Linked DNA regions of Kineococcus endophyticus. The protein of the gene in region 2 interacts with the protein of the main gene of each other region in a pairwise test. Links are inferred from orthologs where the notes say so. Each region holds a gene or a part of one and is shown on either strand. Other genes may lie near its edges. The genes, in order: ndk and AB1207_RS14015.

Region 1 (3,273 bases), on a different replicon or contig from region 2:
GACACGTGGTGGCAGTCTGAGACGGGGGCCGCCGTCGTCGCTCCCCTGCCGGGGGTGACGCCACTGAAACCCGGGTCGGGCACCGTCCCGCTGCCGGGGTTGTCCGCCACGGTCGTCGACGAGGCGGGGAACGAGGTGGCGCCGGGCGAGCAGGGGGTCCTCGTCATCACGAAGCCCTGGCCCGGCATGGCGCGCACCGTCTGGCGCGACCACGCGCGGTTCGTCACGAGCTACTGGGAACCGTACGCGGCGCAGGGCTTCTACCTCGCCGGTGACGCCGCGACGAAGGACGCCGACGGGTACGTCTGGATCGGCGGCCGGATCGACGACGTCCTCAACGTCTCCGGGCACCGGTTGTCGAGCATCGAACTCGAGTCCGCCCTCGTCTCGCACCCGCGGGTGGCCGAGGCCGCCGTCGTCGGCGCGCCCGACGCGACGACGGGCCAGCGGATCGTGGCGTTCGTCATCCTGCGCGGCGACGGGTCGTCGGAGGTGGCCGCGGAACTGCGCGAGCACGTCGCCCAGCAGATCGGTCCTGTCGCCAAACCCCGTGACGTCGTCGTCGTCCCGGACCTGCCCAAGACGCGGTCGGGCAAGATCATGCGCCGGTTGATGGCCGACATGACCGCCGGTCGCGGCGGCGGGGACGTCACGTCGCTGCAGGACGAGACCGCCCTGTCCGCCGTCGAGACGGCGTGGGCGCAGTACGTGCAGTCGCGCTGACGCTCCGTCCCACCTGCGCTGTCGCGGTTCGTCCTCGTTGCCTCCCCGGGGTCGATGATCGACCTCGGGGAGGCAACGCGGCCCCCGACCGCCGGGCGGCGACGGTTCAGGCGGGGTTGACGCCGCCGGCCTCGGCGGCCGCGGCGACGTCCATCCAGCTCGTCTCCCAGATGTGGCCGTCGGGGTCGAGGAAGCTCGTCCCGTACATCCAGCCGAAGTCCATCGTGGGCGCGTACTCGGCGCCGCCGTTGGCGAGGGCCTTCGCCTTGAGGTCGTCGCACTCGGCGCGGTCGGCGCACGACAGCGCGACCATGACCTCGTTCGAGCCCTTCGGGGCGGCGTCGGTGTGGAGGAACTGCTTCCACTTCTCCGGCTCGTGGACGAGGACGATGATGTTCTCCTCGAGCACGACGCACGCCGTGGTCTCGTCCTCGAACTGCGGGTTGACGCTGAAGCCGAGCGCGGTGAAGAAGGCCTTGGAGACCTCCTTGTCGGCGACCGGCAGGTTGATGAAGGCCATGCGCACGGTGAGCTCCTCAGCGGTCCGGGGCCGACGGGCCGGCCCTCCTGCCCTTCCCGACCTCAGCCTGCCGCAGAACTCATCGGTGGGTCAGAGGTTGGGGAACCACAACCCGATCTCGCGGGCCGCGGACTCCTCGGAGTCCGAACCGTGGACGAGGTTCTGCTGGACCTTCAGGCCCCAGTCGCGGCCCAGGTCGCCGCGGATCGTGCCCGGCGCGGCCGTCGTCGGGTCGGTCGTGCCGGCGAGCGAGCGGAAGCCCTCGATGACGCGGTGGCCCTCGACGACGGCCGCGAGGACGGGCCCGGACAGCATGAACTCGACGAGGGGCTCGTAGAACGGCTTGCCCTCGTGCTCGGCGTAGTGGCCGGCGAGCAGCTCGCGCGTCGCGGTGCGCAGCTCGACGGCGACGAGGGTGTAGCCCTTGGCCTCGATGCGGCGCAGGACCTCCCCCGACAGGTTGCGCCGGACGCCGTCGGGCTTGACGAGGACGAGGGTGCGCTGGGTGGTGGGTTCGGTCACGCCGACGACCCTAGCGGGACGGGCGGCGGCGTCCAGGTGTGGACTGGGGGCGTGGACCGGACGGGCTACCGCGAGCGCGCGTCGTCGGTGCCGGGCGCCGTCGTCTGGACGAGCGCGTCGACCGGCGCGCCCACGGGCCCCGTGCTGCCGGACGGGTGCATGGACCTGCTGTGGCGCAGCGACACCGGACGGCTGCTCGTCGCCGGGCCCGACACCGGCCCCCAGCCCACCGACGAGCCCGGTGGGCCGGCGGCCGGGGTCCGCTGGACGGGCCTGCGCTTCGCCCCGGGCCACGCGCCCGCTGTGCTGGGCGTCCCGGCCGACGTGCTGCGGGACCGCCGCGTCGACCTGGCGGACCTCTGGGACGCCGCCCGCGTGCGCCGCCTCACCGCGCTGGTGGCGGCGAGCCCGACTCCGGGAACGGTCCTGGAGGCCGTGGCCGGCGACGGGCCGGCGCGCGAGGAGTCGCTGCGGCACGCGGTCGGCGCGCTCGCCGCTGGACTGCCCGTGGCACGGGTGGCGGTCGACCTCGACGTCAGCGAGCGGACGCTGCACCGCCGCAGCCTCGCGGCGTTCGGCTACTCCCCGCAGACGCTGGCCCGCGTCCTGCGCTTCCGGCGGGCACTGGCGGGACTGCGGGCGGGCACCGCCCCCGTGCAGGTCGCCGCGGACCTGGGGTTCACCGACCAGGCGCACCTGACGCGGGAGGTGCGCCGCTTCGCCGGGACGACGCCCGGTGCCGTTCAGCCCGGCAGCGGCGCGAACAGGTCGACCGACCCGCCGTCGGGGTCGAGCACCGTCGCGTAGCGCTGTCCCCACACCGCGTCGAACGGCGCGAGGTGCACGGGTGCTCCCGCCGCGGTGAGCTCGGCGAACAGCGCGTCGACGGCGGCGGGGTCCGCGCAGAGGAAGGCCAGGCTGGTCCGGTTGCCCGCCGCCTCCCGCGTGTACGACGGGTCGAAGGACCGGATCGTCTCCTCGGTGTCCCACGCCAGGCGCAGGCCACCGGGCAACGTCGTCTCGACGTGCGGGGCCCCGTCGGCGTCGGCGGGCAGGTCGAGGCCGAGGCGGCGGTAGAAGGCCAGCGAGGCGGCCATGTCGGCGACGACGAGGCCGACGAGGTCGAGGCGGGGCGTGGGCCGAGGCGAGGACTGGGGGTCGGTCATGCGTCCGAGGGTCCCGCGGCCGGGCGTCTCCTGTCTTGCACGCATCGGACACCCCGCGCGCGGGGTGCGCCAGGATGTCGGGGTGCATCACGACCGCGAGGACACCGCCGCCCAGGAGGAGGCGCTGCGCGCCGCCCGCGACGAGGCCGCGCAGGTCCTCGCCGAGCTCGCCGCCGAAGCGCGGTCGTTGTCGAAGGCCTACGCCGGCCGGACGGCGCGCCTGCCCGACGGCTCCGCGCTGGCGGGCCTCGTCGACGCCGCCCGCCGCGCGGAGGAGGCCGTCGACATCGCCGCCCACGACCTCGCCACCGCGCGCGGCGAGGACGCCTGACCCCTCCTCCC
Region 2 (3,116 bases):
CCGACATCATGGGCGGCACGCTGACCGACGAGCGCAAGGCCGCGATGTCCGCGGGCATCCCCGTCGGCCGCGTCGGGACGCCGGCCGACATCGCCGCCATGGTGGCGTTCCTGCTGTCCGAGGAGGCCGGGTTCGTCACCGGCGCCAGCTACCAGGTCGACGGCGGCAAGCACATCAACTGACGCGCCCGCCCGCCGACGCCCGCCCCGGTCTCCCGGGGCGGGCGTTCGCGTTCCTCGGGCAGGTCAGGCGGAGAACACGTACTCCGTCGTCGTGGCGAACTCCGCCCCCGGACGCAGCACCGGGTCGCCCAGTTCCGCCAGCGCGGGCTGGTTCACCGCGTCCGGCAGCAGTTGCGTCTCCAGGCACAGCGCGTCGCCCTGCCGGACGGGCCGGCCCTCGAGCGTGCGCCACGCGCCGGTGAGGAAGTTCCCCGAGTAGAACTGCAGCCCCGGCAGGTCGGTGCGGACCCGCACGGTGCGGCCCGACCGCGGCCCGCGCACCGAGGCGACCTCGCGGAACGAGCCTGGCTCGTCCAGGACGAGGCAGTGGTCGTAGCCCCCCGCGCGCAGGAGCTGCTCGTCGGCGTCGCGCAGGTGCTCGCCGATGCGGGTGGGGGAGGAGAAGTCGAACGGCGTGCCCGCGGTCGGGGCCAGCTCGCCGGTCGGGATGAGGTTCGCGTCCACGGGCAGGTAGCGGGTGGCCGCCACCTGCGCGACGTGGTCCTCCACGGAGCCGGCGCCGTCGAGGGCGAAGTAGGCGTGGTTCGTGAGGTTCACCGGCGTCGGCGCGTCGGTGGTGGCGTGGTGGTCCAGGCGCAGGGTGACCGCGTCCCCGTCCTGACGCAGGGAGTACGTGCAGGACACCTCGAGCGTGCCGGGGAACCCCATGTCGCCGTCGGGGCTCGTCAGGGAGAACCGCACCGCCGGAACCCCGTCGACCTCGGTCTCCTCCGCGGTCCAGACGCGCTGGTCGAAACCCTCGACTCCGCCGTGCAGGGCGTTCGGGCCGTCGTTGGTCGGGACGTCGTAGCGGGTGCCGTCGAGGGTGAACCGTCCGCCCGCGAGCCGGTTCGCGACGCGACCCACGCTCGCGCCGGGGTAGCCGTCGGCGGCCTCGTAGGCGGCGACGTCCGGGAGTGCGACGACGACGTCACCGATCTCGCCCGCGGCGTCGGGGACGCGGACCTGCTGCAGCGTGGCCCCGCGGGTCAGGACGGCCGCCGACGCGCCGGAGGGGAGTCGCAGCTCCCACCGCTCGACCGGCTCGCCGCGCCGGGTCCGGCCGAAGGGGCTGCGCTGCACCGTGGGGGAGGTCATGGGCCGATCGTGCCCCACGACACCCCGGTCCGTGCACGGGGTCGCCGTGCCTCGCCGCCGGGAGGCAACGTTCCCTACCACGGGCGGCCGGTCAGGCGAGGCGCCAGTCGATCCCGTCCCCGCCGGCCTCGCGCAGCAGCGCGTCGACGCGGCTGAAGGGGCGGGAGCCGAAGAACCCGCGCGAGGCGGACAGGGGGCTGGGGTGCACGCCCGCGACGACGGGCACCCCGTCGAGCAGCGGCTGCACCTGCTGCGCGTCCTTTCCCCACAACAGCGCGACGAGCGGACCGCCCCGCGTGGCGAGGGCGCGGACGGCGGCGTCGGTGACGGCCTGCCAGCCCAGGCGGCGGTGCGAGCCCGAGCTGCCCGCGCGGACGGTGAGGACGCGGTTGAGCAGGAGGACACCGGAGTCCGTCCACGACGACAGGTCCCCGTGCTCGGGGGGCCGGACGCCCACGTCGTCGCGCAGCTCGCGGCCGATGTTGACCAGGCTGCGCGGCAACGGCCGCACGTGCGGTTCGACGGCGAAGCTCAGCCCGACCGGGTGGCCGGCCGTCGGGTAGGGGTCCTGGCCGACGAGCAGCACCCGCACCCCGTCGAACGGCTGGCGGAAGGCGCGCAGGACGTCTCCCGGCGCGGGCAGCCAGCCGGCGTCGTCGGCCAGGGAGGCGGAGATGCGCTCCAGGTCGGCGCGCACGGGAGCCAGGGCCCGGGCCCAGCCGGGGTCGAGGTCGTCGAGGCCGAGACCGGCCGGGTCGGCGGCCGTCGCGGGGAAGACCGGGGGGGTCCGTGAGGCGGCTGGGTCGGCAGTCACGCGTGGGACGGTACCCAGGCCGGACCCGCGGCGCGCGGTCCCCGGCGCGCGGACGGAGGAGAATGACACGCGTGTGATGCCCTGCCTAGACTCGCCCCGCGAGCTGCCGTTCGGGGGCTCGGTCGAGAGGGGTGGACACCGTGGAGCGCTGGGACGCGACGGCACGCATCGAGGCCGACGTGCACACGGGGGACCACGCGCAGGAGGGGCCGGGCGGGGCGAGCGAACTGCCCGAGGGCCTGACCCGCCGCGACGCCGAGATCCTCGCCTTCGAGCGCCAGTGGTGGAAGTACGCCGGCGCCAAGGAGCAGGCCGTGCGCGAGCTCTTCGACCTCTCCCCGACGCGCTACTACCAGCTGCTGAACGCCCTCATCGACTCCCCGGCGGCCCTGGCGCACGACCCGATGCTCGTCAAGCGCCTGCGCCGCATGCGGTCGAGCCGCCAGCGTGCGCGGTCGGCCCGTCGTCTGGGCGTGCAGCCCTGAGCGGTCGGGGCCACCGCCCCCGCCAGCTCGCCGCGCGTCGCGGCGCCCACCGCACGCGCCGGGGGCCCGCCGGGGTGGCGGTGCTCGTCCTCGTCTGGCTCCTGGTGGCCGCGGCCGTCGCCACCGGGGTCGTGCTGGCCCTGCGCTCGGTCCTGCAGCCCGTCCTGGGAGTGCTCGACGGCGTCCTGTGACGCTCCCGCGCCGGCGCCCGTCGTGACCTTTCCGTGAAGACGAGGTTCACAGAACCTTGTAACACGCGCCCCTCCCGGCACTAATCTGAGCCTCGGTCGATCAGTTCGAGGAGCACACCCTCCCCGGGAGCGCACATCGGACCTGGCCCACGGCCTCGTGGCCGCGGGCAGCGTGAGACCCGTGTCCGGCGCGCGCCGGAGGCGTCTTCCGCTCGCTGCAGCACCAGGAGAAGGCAATGGCTCAGGGCACCGTGAAGTGGTTCAACGCCGAGAAGGGATACGGCTTCATCACCGTCGACGACGGTGG

The links.
Region 1: the proteins of AB1207_RS14015 (region 2) and ndk interact in binary tests that used the Escherichia coli proteins (3 or more experiments, as listed by UniProt). The link is inferred for Kineococcus endophyticus from one-to-one orthologs.

What each region holds. Positions count from the first base shown.
Region 1 is NZ_JBFNQN010000001.1:12,957-16,229, reverse strand. Bases 50-3,012 are described here. They hold ndk (nucleoside-diphosphate kinase), read right to left. Parts: upstream 1,766-3,012; coding sequence 1,334-1,765; downstream 50-1,333. Other genes in these bases: AB1207_RS00065 (VOC family protein), read right to left, coding at 2,509-2,931; AB1207_RS00070 (helix-turn-helix domain-containing protein), read left to right, coding at 1,817-2,572; AB1207_RS00080 (VOC family protein), read right to left, coding at 830-1,243; acs (acetate--CoA ligase), read left to right, coding at 50-723. In the rest of the region: more of acs, read left to right, coding at 1-49; AB1207_RS00060 (hypothetical protein), read left to right, coding at 3,014-3,262. UniProt on the Escherichia coli protein: Major role in the synthesis of nucleoside triphosphates other than ATP. The ATP gamma phosphate is transferred to the NDP beta phosphate via a ping-pong mechanism, using a phosphorylated active-site intermediate.
Region 2 is NZ_JBFNQN010000009.1:88,829-91,944, reverse strand. The notes cover bases 273-3,078. They hold AB1207_RS14015 (uracil-DNA glycosylase), read right to left. Parts: upstream 2,134-3,078; coding sequence 1,411-2,133; downstream 273-1,410. Other genes in these bases: AB1207_RS14005 (cold-shock protein), read left to right, coding at 3,046-3,078; AB1207_RS14010 (DUF3263 domain-containing protein), read left to right, coding at 2,301-2,618; AB1207_RS14020 (aldose epimerase family protein), read right to left, coding at 273-1,319. Outside these bases: AB1207_RS14025 (SDR family NAD(P)-dependent oxidoreductase), read left to right, coding at 1-182; more of AB1207_RS14020, read right to left, coding at 246-272; more of AB1207_RS14005, read left to right, coding at 3,079-3,116. UniProt on the Escherichia coli protein: Excises uracil residues from the DNA which can arise as a result of misincorporation of dUMP residues by DNA polymerase or due to deamination of cytosine.